DNA from 2 places in the Amycolatopsis sp. NPDC114503 genome. Region 2 is predicted to be linked to the other one. Evidence: riboswitches for the same ligand, from Rfam matches in the RefSeq annotation. Region 2 holds a riboswitch; the other holds the start of a gene.
What was found. A riboswitch is a leader RNA that binds a small molecule or an ion and turns the genes downstream of it on or off. The one in region 2 is predicted to bind ZMP and ZTP.
Positions count from the first base shown of each region.

Region 1 (8,705 bases), 150 kb from region 2:
AACACCGAGTTGCGGAACAGCCGCAGCGGCAAAAGGGCGGCGTCGCCCATCCGGCGTTCCTGCAGGATGAACAGCACCACGCCGAGCGCGCCGACCAGGTACATCGCCAGTGACGCGGGCGAACCCCAGCCCCATTCGCGACCCTGCTCGGCGACGAGCAGCAGCGGCACGAGGCCCAGCGTCAGCGCGCCGGCGCCGAGGAAGTCGACCTTCTGGTTCACGCGGGTGTGCGGAAGGTTCAGCACCTTGCTCACCACGACCAGCGCGGCGAGCGCGATCGGGACGTTCACCATGAACACCCAGCGCCAGCCGGTGAGGCCGGCGAACGAGTCGAGTCCGGCGAAGAACCCGCCGACGACCGGGCCGGCGACGCTCGAAACGCCGAACACGGCCATGAAGTAGCCCTGGTAGCGGCTGCGTTCCCGCGGCGAGGTGATGTCGGTGATGATCGCCAGCGCGAGCGACATCAGACCGCCTGCGCCGAGGCCCTGGAACGCGCGGAACGCGGCCAGTTCGTACATCGACCCGGCCATCGCGCTCGCCAGCGAACCGGCGAGGAACAGCGAGATCGCGGTCAGGTACATCGGCTTGCGGCCGAAGAGGTCGGACAGCTTGCCGTACAGCGGCGTGGAAAGCGTCGCGGTGATCAGGTAGGCGGTGGTGGCCCAGGCCTGCAGGCTCTGTCCGTGCAGTTCGTCGGCGATGGTCTTCATCGCGGACGACACGATGGTCTGGTCGAGGGCCGCCAGGAACATGCCGAGCATCAGTCCGGACAGAACCGTGAGGATCTGTCGGTGTGAAAGCCGTCCGTTCGTGGTGGCGCCCCCTTCCGCAGTGGCGGTGTCGCTCATGGTGGTCTCCCTCAGTGCCCGAGTACTTGCTTGTATCCCTCAACTACTTGCTCGTCACAACTGTTCCCGAAAAACTTGCATTCATCAACCAAATATCGTGTGACGCTAGTCTCCTGCCGGGCGATGTCGAGAACGCGCGACCGGCTCCGTCCCTGGCGCGAACGTGACGGCAACGAGCCGCCACCAGCACGGAGGAGAACCACGATGGCCAAGTACCTGCTGCTCAAGCACTACCGCGGCGCGCCGGCTTCGGTGAACAACGTCCCCATGGACCAGTGGACGCCCGAGGAGGTCACCGCCCACATCCAGTACATGCGCGACTTCGCGGACCGGCTCGTGGAGACCGGCGAGTTCGTCAGCGAGCAGGCGCTGTCGCCGGAAGGCACCTTCGTCCGCTACGACGGCGAGGGCCGCCCGCCGGTCACCGACGGTCCGTTCGCCGAGACCAAGGACGTCATCGCGGGCTGGATGCTCATCGACGTCGACAGCTACGAGCGCGCGCTCGAACTGGCCGGAGAGCTTTCCGCGGCACCCGGCGCGGGCGGCAAGCCGATCCACGAATGGCTCGAGCTGCGCCCCTGCTACGGCGTGACGCCCTCGGTCACCGAATGAACGAGGAGTTGCTGCGGGAGCTCGTGCCCGCGGTGATCGGCATCCTCGTCCGGCGCGGAGCGGATTTCGCGTCGGCCGAGGATGCCGTGCAGGAGGCGCTGATCCGCGCGCTGGACGCGTGGCGGGAGGATCCGCCGCGCGACCCGAAGGCGTGGCTCATCGCGGCTGCGTGGCGTCGCTTCCTCGACGCCACGCGGTCGGAATCCTCGCGCCGGGGCCGGGAAGTGGCGATCGACGCCGAGCCGCAGCCCGGTCCGGCGTCCGCAGTGGACGATTCGCTTCAGCTCTACTTCCTGTGCGCACACCCGTCTTTGACGCCGTCGTCGGCCGTCGCGCTCACCTTGCGCGCGGTCGGCGGGTTGACGACGAAGCAAATCGCGCAGGCGTATCTGGTGCCGGAAGCGACTATGGCGCAACGGATCAGCCGCGCGAAGAAGACGGTGTCCAGCGTGCGGTTCGACGCGCCCGGAGACGTCGCGACCGTGCTGCGCGTGCTGTACCTGGTGTTCAACGAGGGTTATTCCGGCGAACTCGACCTCGCCGCCGAGGCCATCAGGCTGACCCGGCAGCTCGCGGCGGGGTTCGACCATCCGGAAGTGTCCGGTCTGCTCGCGTTGATGCTGCTGCACCACGCGCGCCGGGCCGCGCGGACGAAGCCGGACGGCAGCCTCGTGCCGCTCGCCGAACAGGACCGCGGCGTTTGGGACACCCGGCTGATCGCCGAGGGCGTCGACATCCTGCAGGCGGCATTGGCCCGCGACCAGCTGGGCGAGTACCAAGCCCAAGCCGCGATCGCCGCGCTGCACGCCGACGCTCTCGCGGCGGAGGAAACCGACTGGGTGCAGATCGTCGAGTGGTACGACGAGCTGCTCGCGCTGACCGACAGCCCGATCGTCCGGCTCAACCGGGCGGTCGCGGTCGGCGAGGCGGACGGACCTCGCGCCGGGCTGAAGGCGCTGTCGGAACTGGACGACAAACTGCCCCGGCATGCCGCAGTGGCGGCCTACCTGCACGAACGCGACGGCGACCTCGCCACTGCCGCCCAGCTGTACCGCGAGGCGGCGGAGAAGGCACCGAACCTCGCCGAGCGCGACCACCTGACCCGGCAGGCGGCGCGGCTCAACACCCAGCTCAAAAGCTCGTGAGTGGCGAAGCCGGTTCTAACCGGCTTCGCCACTCACGACCTCACTCGCTGTAGCCCGGAATCGGGAACGGCTGCAGGAACTCGCGGATCTCGGCGGCGATCGCGTCCAGCGCGCCGTCCTGCTGCGCCGCGGCGGCGGTCACGGTCCGGTCGATCCAGTCCGCGACCTGCACCTGGTGCTCGGGCTTGAGCCCGCGCGTGGTGATCGCCGACGTGCCCAGCCGGATGCCGGACGGGTCGAACGGCTTGCGCGGGTCGAACGGCACGGTGTTGTAGTTCAGCTCGATGCCCGCGCGGTCCAGCGCCTGCGCGGCGGGCTTGCCGGGCACCGCCTTGTTGGTCAGGTCGATCAAGAGCAGGTGGTTGTCCGTGCCGCCGGAAACCAGGTCGTAACCCCGCTCGACCAGCGCTTCGGCCAGCGCCTTGGCGTTCGCGACGATCGTGTGCGCGTAGTCGGAGAACGACGGCTGCTGCGCCTCCCCCAGCGCGACCGCGATGGCGGCCGTCGTGTGGTTGTGCGGACCGCCCTGCAGACCGGGGAACACCGCCTTGTCGACGGCCTTGGCGTGCTCGGCGTCGGAAAGGATCATCGCGCCGCGCGGACCGCGCAGCGTCTTGTGCGTGGTCGTGGTGATGACCTGCGCGTGGCCGACCGGCGACGGGTGCGCGCCGCCCGCGATCAGGCCGGCGATGTGCGCGATGTCGGCCACCAGCACGGCGTCGACCTCGCGGGCGATCTCCGCGAACGCCGGGAAGTCGATGGTGCGCGGGATGGCCGTGCCGCCCGCGAAGATCAGCTTCGGCCGGTGCTGGCGGGCGAGGTCGCGGACCTGGTCGAGGTCGACGCGGCCGGTTTCCTTCCGGACGCCGTAGCGGACCGGCGTGAACCACTTGCCGGTGGCGGACACGCTCCAACCGTGTGTGAGGTGGCCGCCGTCGGGCAGCGCCATGCCGAGCACAGTGTCGCCCGGCTTGGCGAACGCCAGGTACACCGCGAGGTTGGCCGGGGAGCCGGAGTACGGCTGGACGTTCGCGTGGTCGGCGCCGAACACCGCCTTCGCTCGCTCGATCGCCACCTGTTCGATCTGGTCGATGAACTGCTGGCCTTCGTAGTAGCGCTTGCCGGCGTAGCCCTCGGAGTACTTGTTGGTGAGCACGCTGCCGGTGGCCTCGAGCACCGCCTGCGAAACGTAGTTCTCGGACGCGATCAGGCGGATCTTGTCGTGCTGGCGTTTCGCCTCGTCCTCGACGAGACCGGCGATCTGCGGATCCGCCGCGGACAGTGCGGACAAGGCGGGCTGGTGTGTCATGGCGTACTCCGGCTCTGCAGTGGCCCTCACCCAGGCGCGCGGTGCCGGCCTCGTCGTCGCTCCCCGGTGGTGCTCCACCTCTTGAATGGCGCCAGTCGCTGCTGCGGAAGCAGTTTAGTGCACTCCGCCAGCCCCCTCCGGTCCGTGGGAACCCGGCTCAGACCTGCTCGAGGCCGCCGCGGTGGCGTCGCGCGAGTTCCTGGTAGACCGCCGCGTTGTGGTCGACCCACACCCGCGCGGAATCGGTCAGTTCCACGAACTTCTTGGCCGGGCTGCCCATCGCGATCATCTCCGCCGGGACCTCGGTGCCCGGCGTGACCGTCGACCCCGCGGCGACGAACGCGCGCGCTCCGATCACGGCGCGGTCGAGCACCGTGGAACCGTTGCCGATCAACGCCTGCTCGCCGACCGTGCAGTCGTGCACGAGGCATTGGTGCCCGACGGTCACGTTGCGACCGACCTCGGTCGTCTCGGGTCCGGAGTGGATCACCGAGTTGTCCTGGATGTTCGCGCCCTCGCGGATGATGATCGGGCCGAAGTCCGCGCGGATCACCGCGCCGTACCAAACGGAAGCGTCCTTCTCGACGGTCACGTTGCCGATCAGGGTGGCGGTGGGGGCGATCCAGGCGTCCGGGTGGACCTGCGGGCTGACGCCGTCCAAGGAGAACAAAGGCATGCCCGGAGCCTAAGCGGCGTCAGCGGTATCCGGCGAAGCAGAGCGCCTCGATGTCGCCGCGCAGGCTCGCGGACGACCGCGGCCGGACGCGTTGCTGCACCACCGCGCCGAGCAGGTAGCTCAGCAGCGAGCGGGCGCGGGCACGGGGGTCGTCGACGTCGAGCGGGGCGAGGAGTTCGACGAGCAGCTCGGTGATCGAGGTGAGCATGGCGTCGATCGCCTGCGGATGCTGCGCCCGGCCCGCGGCGACCCAGTACTCGAACCAGAGGAACGCGCCGCGCGGGTGGTCGGCGAACTCGGCGAGGTAGGCCTCGGTCACCGCGAAAAGCCGCCGGCGCGGGTCGGAGTGCTTGTCCGCGACCTTGCGCAGATTTGCCGCGAAAGCGTTGATGTGCGCGGCCATCGCCCGGTCGATGAGCACGTCGATGTCGGCGAAGTAATAGTGGATCGCGCTCTTGGTGAGCGGTCCGGCCTCCGCGATCGCGCGTACCGTGCAGCCGGCGAGCCCCTCGCGGGCGAGGACCTTGCGAGCCGCCTCCACGATCTGTTCCTGCTTCTGCACTTGGTTGGGCGACAGCTGGGTGCTGCGGCCGGGCACGGCGCTCACGGTGATCCTCGTTACGTTTGTCAGGACGGCGGCCCTGAATCCTAGGCCAGTCGTCCCAACGTCTTCCGGCGGGTGAAAAACCGGATTGGCCACCCCGGTCCGCGCAGCGGACAATGCCCGGCATGGTGATCTCAGGGGACAAGGGGCTCAGCGAGGCGGCGCGCCGTCAGCTGGAAAAGGAAATCGCGGACCTGCGCGCGCAACGGGAGGCGCTTGCGCCGCAGCCGGGCGAGCAGGAACGCACGGGGGACGCCGCCGACCAGGCGGACGTGATCGACCGCGCCGAGGCAGCGGCGCGACTGGACCGGCAGATCGCCGACGTCACCGCGAAGCTGGAGCACGGCGCGTACGACAGCTCGCTGCTTCCCGACGGCACGCGTGTTTCGCTGCGTTTTTCCGACGGTGACGAGGAAGAGTTCACCGTGGTGACCCTTCCCGGCGAGGACGCCGACGCGATCACTTCGGACAGCCCGCTCGGCATCGCGCTGTCGAAGGCGAAGGCAGGCGAGGAAATCAGCTACCGCACCCCGCGCGGACAGGCCACCGCGACGGTGCTGAAGCTGACCCCGCCCGCCAACTGACCACATAGGACAGACAATGGCCGCCCCGGTTTCCGGGGCGGCCATTGTCATTTGTCCGCGCCGGCCACCGTTTCGGCCTGATACGCGTAAACCCCGTCGTTCTCGACCGCGACATGCCAGCCGCCGCAGTCCTTGTCCATCCGCTTGTGCTCGCCCGCGGGCCACCAGTCCGCGTTCAGCGTCGGGGCTTTCGCCTCAGCTTTTCCTGGCTGGCAAAGGGAAGGAAGCCCCGACGGTCCCGGCTGGTAGCGCAGGATCCGCTCCGAACCGGTGGTGCGGATCAGCTCGGTGACCGACTTCGCGTCGTCGGGCACCCACGACGGAAGCCGGGCGTCCGGGTTGGCCTTGCCCTGTTTTCCGGTGTCGTAGGAGACCGTCTTCACATGGCCGTTCGACTTCTCCTCGATCGAGGCGCCGACGCCGCACGACGCGACCGTGGCCAGCGCCGCGATCCCGGTCGCGGCCAGTACCGCCTTGTTCCGCACGTTGTTCATGGCTTCCAGTCAACCGGGACCGGCGCGGCGCGCCCTCGTTCTTCCGGCCCTTTGCCGCTGGCCAGTCGGCCGACTCGGTCCCTCACATGAGTGAAATCGCGAGTCATTCTCCGCGGTCGAGATGAGCCTGGAGCGCCGCGAGCGGACCGTCCCAGTCCCGGGCGAGCGCGGTGAGGAACTGCTGCGCGACCCGCATCGGCGCGGAATCGAGCCGGTACCGCACGCGGCGCCGCTCACCGGGTTCCGCGGCGACCAGCCCGGCGTCGGACAGCAGGCCGAGGTGCTTGGCGATCGCCTGCCGCGTGATCGGAAGCCGGGCCGCGAGATCCGTCGCCGTCGCCGGACCGCGCGCGGCCAGCTCGGCGAGGATCGCGCGCCGGGTCGGATCGGCGAGCGCGGCGAAAACCTGCTCGGCGACCGCTTCGGAATCAGCCGGCATCGAGACTGGCCGCCAGCTCTTCGAGTTCCCGTGCCCAGCCTTCGAGGTGCGAGCGGTAGGTGGCCGGGTACTGGCTGTCCGGCAGCTGCGCGAATCCGGATTCGACCACGGTGAGCCGGGTTCCGCCGTCGCGCGCCTGCAACGTGAACTCGACGTACGTACGCCGCGGGTCGCCCTCCGGCATCCCGTCGACCTGCCAGGTGAAGCCGAACACCGCGGCCTCCTCGACGCGTTCGACCCGGATCTCAGCGGTGCGTTCGCCGATCCACGCGACCCGCCCGAGACCGCCCGGACGCAGGTCGATCTCGGCCTCGTCGCCGAACCAGGCGCGCAGGCCGTCGGCCGTGGTCAGCGCGGTCCACACCGCCGCAGGCGGCTGCGCCAGCTCGACCGTCCGCTCGATGCGGTCGGGAAACCCCATGCCGTGCTCCTTCCGGGCCGAGCCTAGGCAACCACACTCCCTTGACGCAACCATCTGGTTGCCATAGTGTCGCAACCGTTCAGTTGCACTACTTGCCGAGTTCAGTTGCACTACTTGCCGAAAGGAAGACCGATGAACTCCTTCACCACAGAGCTGACCGTCGACCGCACCCCCGAAGAGGTCTTCGCCGCGGTCACCGACGTCCGGGCCTGGTTCAGCGAGTCGATCACCGGCACCGCGACCGAGGTCGGCGACGCGTTCTCGTTCATCGACAAGAGCATCCCGACGAGCCGGATCCGGGTCACCGAACTCGTGCCCGGCCGCCGGATCGCCTGGCACGTCGAAGACGCGTACATCGCCTTCATCGACCAGCACGACGAATGGACCGACACCCGGATGACCTTCGACCTCACGCCGGGCCCAGCCGGTACGACGCTGCGTTTCACCCACCACGGCCTGACCCCGGAAAGCGCTTGCTACCGCGATTGCTCCCGAGGCTGGACGAGCTGCGTCAACACCAGCCTGCACGCGCTGCTGACCACCGGCACGGGCAAGCCGATCCCGAAATCGGAGGCTCCGGAAGGACAGCCTGCCGAGTAATTCCCTCAGGGGAGCTGAAGATCGGAGGTGTCGCGCTTGACGTGCATCTCCCACAGCGTCTCGGCGATGTCGGCCGGGTCGATCTCCGGAAACTCGGAATTAGGCTCGATGGCTCCGGACAGCAGAGCGGCGTGGACGGCGCTTCCCTGGATCATGGCTCCGATCTGAAGCGTCGCCGCGTGCACGCCGTCGGGCGAGATTTCCGCCGCCAGGCTCTGGAGGTAGTTGCGGGTCGCGGCCATCGCCGGGCCGATGCCGCTGAGAACGGGAGCGGGCTGGGTGGCCGAGACGCTCTGGCTGATCAGAATGCTGCCCTCGCCGCGGTCGCGCAGTTCCCCTAAAACGGCCTGCACCAAAGCGATCGGGGTGAGGAAGTACAGGTCGAGGAGCCGCTGTGCCGTCGCGGTGGTCAAGTCGGCGGCGGGAGTGAAACCGTTCAGGTCCAACGGCGAGTACGACACCACGTCGATCCGCTCGAAGCGGTTGCGGATTTCGTCGACCAGCGCGGGAATCTCCGCCGGACGCGCGAGATCCGCGGGAAACGCCGCGGCTTCGATGCCCTCCGCGCCCAGTTGATCAGCCAAGGCTGCGAGCCGTTCACGGTTGCGCGCGACGAGGGCGATCCGGAACCCCTCGCGGCCGAAGCGCCGGGCGATCGCGGGGCCAAGGCCGGTGCCAGCACCGAGCAGGACCAGGGTTTTCGACACGGAACCTCCATAAGTTGACGATGGTCTCAACTTTGGCGCCAAGTTGAGACCGTTGTCAACTTTCTCGCCCGGACCTACGATGACCTGGTGAAAACGGAGGGGAAGCCAACGCTGCGGCGAGACGCGCGGCGAAACCAGGAGCGACTCCTCGCCGCGGCGGCGGAAGCCTTCCGGGAGAAGGGTTTGGCGGTGCCGCTGGAGGAGATCGCGCAGCGGGCGGGCGTCAGTGCCGGAACGCTTTACAACCGCTTCGGCGGGCGCGA
Region 1 covers NZ_JBVKDT010000001.1:1,164,364-1,173,068, reverse strand. The annotation lists gene ACZ7OI_RS05740 (MDR family MFS transporter) at 1-851, opposite strand, end outside; gene ACZ7OI_RS05735 (YciI family protein) at 1,056-1,463, shown strand; gene ACZ7OI_RS05730 (RNA polymerase sigma factor) at 1,460-2,608, shown strand; gene ACZ7OI_RS05725 (serine hydroxymethyltransferase) at 2,649-3,917, opposite strand; ZMP/ZTP riboswitch at 3,939-4,026, opposite strand; gene ACZ7OI_RS05720 (gamma carbonic anhydrase family protein) at 4,075-4,593, opposite strand; gene ACZ7OI_RS05715 (TetR/AcrR family transcriptional regulator) at 4,613-5,200, opposite strand; gene ACZ7OI_RS05710 (GreA/GreB family elongation factor) at 5,323-5,781, shown strand; gene ACZ7OI_RS05705 (hypothetical protein) at 5,829-6,275, opposite strand; gene ACZ7OI_RS05700 (ArsR/SmtB family transcription factor) at 6,379-6,714, opposite strand; gene ACZ7OI_RS05695 (SRPBCC domain-containing protein) at 6,704-7,135, opposite strand; gene ACZ7OI_RS05690 (SRPBCC family protein) at 7,268-7,735, shown strand; gene ACZ7OI_RS05685 (SDR family NAD(P)-dependent oxidoreductase) at 7,741-8,442, opposite strand; gene ACZ7OI_RS05680 (TetR/AcrR family transcriptional regulator) at 8,530-8,705, shown strand, end outside.
Region 1: another riboswitch for ZMP and ZTP. It lies ahead of ACZ7OI_RS05725 (serine hydroxymethyltransferase); the one in region 2 lies ahead of folP (dihydropteroate synthase).

Region 2 (8,705 bases):
CTGTCCGTCACCGAAATCGCCGCCGGGATCGCTGACCCCACGCGCATGGTCGGCCTGCACTTCTTCAACCCCGTCCCGCTGATGCGCCTGGTCGAGGTCATCCCCGGCGTCCGCACCGCCGATTGGCTGCCGGGTGAAGCGCTCGAACTAGTCCGCAGCTGGGGCCACGAACCCGTGCTGGCGAAGGACGCCCCCGGCTTCCTCGTCAACCACGCGGGCCGCGGCCTGAACACCGAAGCCCTGCAAATCCTTTCCGAGTCCCTCGCTTCTCCCGCTGAGATCGACCGCGTCGCGCGCGACGTCCTCGGCCTCAAGCTCGGCCCGTTCGAGCTGCTGGACCTCACCGGGCTGGACGTCTCGCACGCGGTACTGGAAAGCATCTGGAGCGGCTTCCACGCAGAACCGCGCCTGCGCCCGTCGTGGCTCACCCGCCCACGCGTCGCCGCCGGCCTCTTCGGCCGCAAAACCGGCGAAGGCTTTTACCGCTATACCGACGGAAAACAAGAAGTTCCCCCCGAGGTTTCGGCCCCGCCCGCGCCCTCCAAGCCGGTCTACGCCGCAGACGAACGCCTGGGCCGCCTCCTGTCCGCGGCAGGCGTCGACGTCGTCCCGGACGCCTACCCCGACACGGTCCTCCTGGTAACCCTGCGCGGGGAGTCCACTGTGGAGGCTGCGCGGCAACTGGAACTGCCCGCCGAGCGCGTCGTCGGTGTCGATGCCCTTGGCTACGAATCGCGCTTCACCATGTCTGTCCATTCTGGACTGGACCCGCACTATGGCCGTGCCGCCTGGGGCGCTCTGGCCGCCACCGGAACCCCGGTAACGGTCGTCCGCGACGGTGCCGCGCCCATCGCACAACGCCTTCTGGCTTCCATCATCAACACGGCCTGCTACATCGCCGACCAGGGTCTGGCCGCCCCCGCGGACATCGACACCGCCGTACGCCTAGGCCTGGGCTACCCTCGCGGCCCCTTGGAGTGGGGCGATCTGGTCGGCCCGGAAAAGGTCCTGCGAATCCTGAACGGCCTCCTGCGCGCCACCGGGGACCCGCGCTACCGCCCGAGCGGGTGGCTGACGGAACGGGTGGCGCTGGGCCTTCCTCTCGCCTCCACCGGCACCCGTCCCGCTGATCTGGCCTGAGTTTTTTGTCGGTGGTGGGCAGTACTTTCGCGGAATGCTGCCACCACCGGCTCCTTCCGCGCCCAGCTTCCCTCAAGGCTGGTGCCCGGAATCCGCACCGATCCAGCGGCAGTAGGCAGCCGCATCGACGTTGCTCCCGCAGACGACGGTGACCACGTGCCGTCCGGCGAAGCGGTCGCGGTTTTCGAGAATCGCCGCGACGCCGAGCGCGGCCGAGGGTTCGACGACAAGTCCGGCGCGATCGAACAGCAGCCGCATGCCGGCGATGATCGACGCCTCCTGGACCAGGACGGCGTCGTCGGCGACGAGAAGGAGGTCGTTCAGGACGTCCGGAATGGGAAACCGGCCGGCGACGCCGTCGGCGATGGTGTCGGTCGAGTCGGTCGAGACGACGCGCCGCTGGTGCCAGGAGCGCGTCATCGCCGGTGCGCCCAGCGGCTGGACGCAGATCACCTCGACCTCGGGCGCGCGCTCCTTGAGCACGTGTCCCACCCCGGTGGCCAGCGCCCCTCCGCCCAGAGCGATCAGCACGGTGTCGAACGCGGGCCCGGCGTCCGCCAGTTCGAGGCCGATGGTTGCCGCGCCCTCGCAGGTCTCGAGGTCCAGGCTGTCTTCGACCAGCCGGATGCCGTCGTGCCGCGCGATGGCCGCCGCTCGTTCGCGCGCCGTCTCGATGTCGCCGTCCACCAGTTCCAGCCTGGCGTCCAGCGCATGGATGCGCTCAAGCTTGGCCGCGGGCGCGAAGCGGGAGGCCACCACGGTGACGTCGAGCCCACGGCCACGACCGGACCAAGCCAGTGCTTGGCCAAGGTTTCCCGCACTCGCGCACACGGCAGCGGGGGCACGGTTGCCGGCGAGCGCACTAGCGATCACTTCGGTGCCACGCGCCTTGAAGCTGCGGACCGGGTTCGCCGTTTCGAGCTTGATGCTCACCATGCATCCGAGATCGCGCTCCAGCGCCTCGCAGCGATACAGCGGAGTGTCGAGGAAAGCAGGGTCGATCCGCTCGCGAGCAGCTTTGATCCGAGCGGTGTCGAGGCGCGTCATCGGCTGGCTCCTGCGTACTGGTCCAAAGCCGCGAGGACGGTGAGTGCGTCCCGAAGCGCGGCGACGTCGTGAGTCCGGATGAAATCGACGCGGTGGCTGGCGGCGTACAGTTCCGCGGCCAGGCTGGCCGGTCCGATCTCCGCCAGCTCACGTCCGGTGATCGCGCGGAGAAACGACTTCCGGGACGGCGAGACCATGATCGGGACACCGAATCGGCTCCTGATCGCGCGGAGCGCGGCCAGGACCGCCAGCGACGGTTCCGGCGTGGCGCCGAGAAAGTATCCGAGCCCTGGATCGATGATCAGCCGCTCGCGGTCGATCCCCGCTGCCTGGAGCGCGGCCAGCCGCTGGTCGAAGAACTGCTCCAGCGCCGTCAGCACCGTCCGCGGATCGGTGCGCACCTTGGTCGCGGGTCCCCGCCGCTGCACCGAGTGCATGACAACGAGGCGGCATCCGGTACCGGCCAGCTCCGCATACCGTTCAGGTTCCGGAAATCCCTGGATGTCGTTGAGAAACGCGGCGCCGCGCGCGGCGGCGAACAGCTGGGTCCGGGGCTGGAACGAGTCGACCGACACGGGGATGCCGTCGGCGACCAAAGGGTCAAGGACCAACTCCAGCCGCCGTACCTCCTCCTCGGCGGTCACCGGCTCGGCACCCGGATGACTCGCCGCGGGGCCGAGTTCGACGACGTCCGCGCCCGCCGCCAGCAATCGGCGAGCCTGCGCGAGCGCGTTCGCCGGCGCCAGGAATCTGCCGCCGTCGGAAAACGAGTCCGCGCTGACGTTGACAATTCCCACCAGCCGGGGCCGGTGCCAGGACTCTCCCGAAAAAGCCAGATGGTGAACCATCGCCGTGTCTCCCGGATCTCGATCCCCTAAGAGCCCAGGCGTACGGCACGACGTCACGTGGACGAGGCCGCTCCCCGATGGTGATCCATCTTCACACGCCAGTCACGGCCTAGCGACAGAGTAGCAAGAAATGCGATCGCGGAGCTACCGGCGGCCGTCGGGAGATGGTGCCCCGACGGCCGCCGCTCAAACGATTCACCAGCGATAATCCGTCGCGGCCCCATTCCGGTAAATAATGTAGCCGCCCTGGAAATCACTGCGGGCACCCCCGCTGATCGGGTACTCGTCCGAGGTAGGCAACTTCAAATACCCGTTCTCCCACCCGAGCGCGGCCCACCGCTTGCGAATCTCGCCCTGCACCATGTGTGCCCCAGTGCCCGCGCTCCAGTAAACCGAACCGCCGCCAGTGAAATGGTTGTACCGCGCAACCCCGTTAGGCGTACCGGTTTCATCGGTGGTCGGATACCCCATCCCTCGCTCCCATCCCAGCGAGGCCCACTTCTCCCGAATAGCCCCGCCGATCTGATGCGCACCGGCAGACGGCGTCCAGTAAATCGAACTGCCGAGAGTGAAGTGGTTGTACCGCCCCACTCCGTCCGGCGTGCCGGACTCGTCCGTAGTCGGGTAGCCGAGCCCGCGCTCCCAACCCAGCGAAGCCCACTTGTCCCGGATAGCCCCGCCGATCTGATGCGCACCACCGGTCGGCGTCCAATAAACCGATCCGCCGGTGAAGTGGTTGTACCGTCCGACTCCATCGGGAGTCCCGGATTCGTCGGTGGTCGGATACCCGACTCCGCGCTCCCAGCCGAGAGCAGCCCACTTGGCCCGGATCTGCCCCTGCACCGAATGCGCCCCCGTGGACTGAGTCCAGTAAATGGACGCGGCCTGGCTGCCCGGCGTACCGATCAGATGGTTGTACCGGCCCACCCCGTCCGGAGTCCGAGTCTCATCGGTCACCGGCGGCCCGTACACCTGATGCCCGCCGATCGCGAGATACCGGTCCAGGATCTGCCCGCCGATCTCGTGCACCCCGGCAGCCGCGGACCAGTACAACCGCCCATTCGCATAAACCCGATACCGCACCGGACCGTCCACCACCTCAGAACCCGTTGGCGCACCGAGCAAACTCCGCAGCCCGGGCTCAGCCGCATACCGCTGGTCGATCGCCGTCACGTAGTTGGCAGTCAGCGTCATATCGCCGGTGCCAACGGTGATCGACCACGAGGAGGTAGCCGGGCCGCCCTGCCAACCGGTGAACTTGGAAACCCCGTCAGTGCCGACCAACGCCGCAGTCACGTCAAACGTCGCGCCCTCAGTGACCATCGCACTGCTGACGCCACCCTCGCTCGGGATGCTCAACGCGGCGGGCTGCGTACCCGCCAACGTCAACCGATGTTGGCGCGGGTAAGCGACATAGGTCTTACTGGCCTGCACTCCCGCACTATCGGTAACAGTCGCAGTGAATTCCATCCGAGAGTCGGTGTGATCAGTAAACGGAACCGTCAACGTCGGCCCCGTCGCACCGTCACCGGGATGCACGTGGCAAGCCCCAAGATCCGGACAGTGCCGAATCAACGACGTCCACGTAATCGGAAGCGCGCCATCCTCGACATCCGTGGCCGTGGCAGACAACGAAACCGGCTCGCCGACGGCAAAGTCCTTATCCGGCGCGGACAAAGTCAGCACCGGCGAGTGATTGCCCGGCGCGACAGCAATCTTCGCCGTTCCGACACCGCCAAGCGGATCCGACACAGTCAACGTCGCGGCAAACGAAGCACCATCGCCGTACTGATGACTGGCCTGAACCCCAGTGCCGCTGCTGCCGTCGCCGAAGTCCCAGGCATACGTGAGCGGATCACCGTCAGCATCAGTAGAACCGCTGGCATCAAAGGAAACCGTACGAGTAGCCGGATCCGTCGAAGACGTCGCCTTGGCCACCGGCGGAGCGTTGTTCGTCGAGTAGCTCAACCGCCGGAGCACGCCAGAGTTCAGGTCGCTGAAGACGATGTCCCCGTTAGGCGCGGCGGAAATCCGGGTAACCCCACCGACATTCTGGAACGGCGGCGGACTCGTAGGCGCCTGCGTGAGCTTGCCCTGAGCGTCATAGCGCAGAGTCCAGATCTTCTGCCCCGCGTAGTCGCCGAAGAAGTACGCACCCTGGTAAGCAGCGGGATAAGTGGTGCCCCCGTACACAATCCCGCCGGTGACGCTGTTGCCCTGCGAAGGATCCGTCCCGTGCTGGTAGTCCCACAACGGCGGGGTGTTCACCATCGACGCACAACGCGCGTCAGTCGAATACCCCGGCGTGGGATGGTTCCCCTCATAACAAGGCCAAGCGAGATTCGCGCCCGGCTGCACGACATCCAGCTCTTCCCAGGTGTACCAGCCGACGTCGCCGACCACCGGCAGCCCGCTCTTCGGGTCGAGGCTGAACCGGAACGGATTGCGGAAGCCACTCGCGAACACCTTGCTGCGCGCGGAATCCGGCGCGGAAGCGGTGTAGTACGGGTTGCTCGGCACACCCTTGCCGTCCGCGGTGAGGTGCAGGATCTTGCCGAACGGCGAATCGAGGTCCTGCGCGGCGAAGGCGATCGGGTTGGTCTTGCCCGCGTCGCCGTTGTCGCCGACGGAGTACCAGAGCGTGCCGTCCGGCGCGGGGTAAACCGTGTCGAGGCCGTGGATGTAATACGGGCTGCCGGGCAGGTCGAAAATCACCTGCTCGCCGGTCAGCCCGGACGGATGCCCATCGCCGTCGAGCTGCACGGTGAACTTGGCGGCGCGCAGCGTGTACTGGCCGTTGCCCAGCGACACCGAGCGGTTCAGGTAGATCTGGTGCGAGGCGGCGTAGTCCGGCGCGAGCGCGATGCTCGTGAGGCCCATGTCGCCCTGCGTCTCGACCGGGAAGGTCGCGATCCGCTGCGGCGCGCCGCCGCCCGCGGCCGGGACCCAGTTGACGACACCGGACTTGCCCAGTGCCAGCACGCTGTCGTCGGGCAGCCAGGCGAAGTCGGTGAACTCGTACTGTCCGAGCCCGGTGGGCAGGTCCCGCAAGACGAAACCCGGCGGCAGCGCCGGAGTGTCGGCAGCTGCCGCCGGGGCGACCGCGAGGGGAACCGCAACGACCGCGAGTGCGGCCACGAGCAGGGAACGGAGCTTGCGCCAGGCCATCCAAGGCCCCCTTTCTGAGCGTTTCGGTAATCGCTCAGAAGGGGGATGAAGTTGCCTCTAACGGGTGATATTTATTCGACCGTGACACTGTGGGTCAGGGCACGACCTGGACCACGTCGCCGACGTGCAGGGTGTTGAAGAAGCGCAGCGACGACGCCCCCGACAGGTGGATGCAGCCGTGCGAGTACACCCTCAGGCTGCCGGTGTGGAACGCGTCGCCCGGGTAGAAGAAGACCGAGTTCGCCATCGGGGCGTTGTCGAACTCCTTGCTCAGGTGCAGCTTTTCCTTGCCCATCACGTGGAACGTGCCGGTCGGGGTCTCGTGCCCCTTGCGCCCGGGCAGCATCGAGACGGGGCCGTAAATCACCTTGCCGTCCTGCAGCAGCCAGGCTTGGTGCCCGGAAATGTCGACGCAGGCGCTGGTGCCGGAAGCCGCGGCGGCCGCCGCGCACGGGACGTCGGCGGTGCTCGGCTCCGGGTCGGCCTTCGGCTTGGGCGCGGGCTTCGGAGTCGGCTTCGGCGTCGGAGTCGCGCTGGTGCTGGCCGGGCTGCTGCTGGTCGCCGGGGCAGAACTGCTGGTCGGCGCGCTGGAAGACGAGACGGGCACGCTCGCCGCGACGGGAACGGCCCCGCCGCCGGAAGCCGACCCGGCCGTGCCGCCGGAGCACGCCACGAGCCCGAAGGCCGCGGCCAGCGCCGCCATCCCCACCAGAAGCCTTTTCACGATCCGGTACCCCCGCATTCGGTCGGGTCACATTCGGTAGGACCCGTATCACCCGAATAGACGACCATCACCCCCACGTGGTTGCTCGGCAATGGTCACGATCCGGCGTCTCCACCCCCGGGTTGAGCCGCGGATCCACCCGGCGCCAGCCCGTACGCCGACGAAAGCCGCACCGATCCCGGCGAGGCTGGAAGGACGCCGGGCAGCCTCCCGGCACCCGCCGCCGGCCGGGCGAAGCCGACCCCCTCCGAAGGAGCACCGTGAACCTCGGCCCGCTCACCATCGTTCTCTACGTCGCGATCGCGGCACTCGTCCTCTACCGGGTCGTCTACCGGCAGTGGCGCGGCACGCTGCTCAGCCGCAAGCGTTTGCTGACGCTGCCGTTCATCCTGACCGCGATCGGCGTGTTCTCCTCCGCCACCGCGTTGCAAAGCGCAACCACGATGGAATACACGCTGCTGGCTGGCGACGCCATAGTTCTTGGCCTGCTGGGCGTCCTGCGTAGCTCCACTTCGGTCCTCAGCGCCCGCGAAGGCACGACGTTCGTGAAGGGCACTCCGCTCACGCTGGTGCTGTGGTTCGCCACCATCGGCGTACGCGTCGGCTTCTCTTTCGTCGGAGCCGCGCTCGGCGTCAGCAACACCGTGACATCTTCGACGATCATGCTCACCATCGGCATCAGCATCGGCGTACAGAACGCCTACACCTACCACCGCATCCAGAAGCTCGGTCTGCCGCTCTCGGAGCAGACGCCGACGAGCATCAACGCTCGCCGCTAAGCCCCACCATGCGCGCGTACATCCGCGAAGGGCTCAGCACCGTTGCCGGGTGCAGGAATCCCGGCAACGGTGGCAAGTCCCGCGCGAAAGGCACGAGATGCGCGTACAGCACTTCCGCCCCAGACGGTCGCACTGAAGGATCTTTCGCGAGCGTCGCAGCGAGAAGCGCGTTCAACTCCCGCGGTACGCCGGGAACGACTGGCGCTGTTTCCTTCACCTGCTTGTCGAACACGGCGTACGCCGTAGGCCCGGTGAAGACCGGACGCCCAGTCAGCATCTCGTGCAGTACGCAACCAAGCGCGTACAGGTCGCTTCGCGGCTCCGCGTGTCCACGCTGGATCTGCTCCGGGGCCATGTACGACGGCGTACCCAGCAGCTGTCCCGCGCGCGTGAAGCGAGCAGTGTCGGCTTCGCGCAACACAGCGAGCCCGAAGTCCATCACCTTCACACTGCCGTCCGGACAGAGCATCAGGTTGGCTGGCTTGAGGTCACGGTGACAGACCGCGCGAGCGTGCGCCGCCGACAGCACCGCCGCCGCTTGCGCCGCGATCGCCGCCGCCCACGACACCGGCAGCGGACCGTGCTCGGCGATCAGATCGTCCAGCGTCACGCCTTCGACGAACTGCATGACCTGGAACAGCCGGTCGTCATGCGCGCCGAAGTCGTACAGCGTAGGCGCGCCGGGATGGTCGAGCGTGGCGAGGATCCGCGCTTCGCGGGCGAAGCGTTCCTCCAACTCTTCGTCGCCACCGGGCAGCCGCAGCAGCTTGATCGCGACGTGCCGGCCAAGCCGCCGGTCGAGCCCGCGGTGCACCGAACCCATGCCGCCCCGCCCGAGCGGCAGATCGTCGACCTCGTAGCGGTCCGCGATCAGCATGGGCCCCCTCACAGCGCTCACCCGCCACCGGGCTTCAGCCGTCCTTCGGCGAGTGCGGCAAAGCCTAGCCGCACCAGGTCGCGGCCGATTTCCGCGGTTTGCCGCAGCGCCCGGTCGAAGTC
Region 2 covers NZ_JBVKDT010000001.1:1,014,759-1,023,463, reverse strand. The annotation lists gene ACZ7OI_RS05010 (3-hydroxyacyl-CoA dehydrogenase) at 1-1,140, shown strand, start outside; gene ACZ7OI_RS05005 (threonine ammonia-lyase) at 1,213-2,187, opposite strand; gene folP (dihydropteroate synthase) at 2,184-3,035, opposite strand; ZMP/ZTP riboswitch at 3,061-3,151, opposite strand; gene ACZ7OI_RS04995 (PQQ-dependent sugar dehydrogenase) at 3,231-6,203, opposite strand; gene ACZ7OI_RS04990 (L,D-transpeptidase family protein) at 6,298-6,570, opposite strand; gene ACZ7OI_RS04985 (hypothetical protein) at 6,608-6,967, shown strand; gene ACZ7OI_RS04980 (hypothetical protein) at 7,188-7,706, shown strand; gene ACZ7OI_RS04975 (serine/threonine-protein kinase) at 7,690-8,583, opposite strand; gene ACZ7OI_RS04970 (HsdM family class I SAM-dependent methyltransferase) at 8,601-8,705, opposite strand, start outside.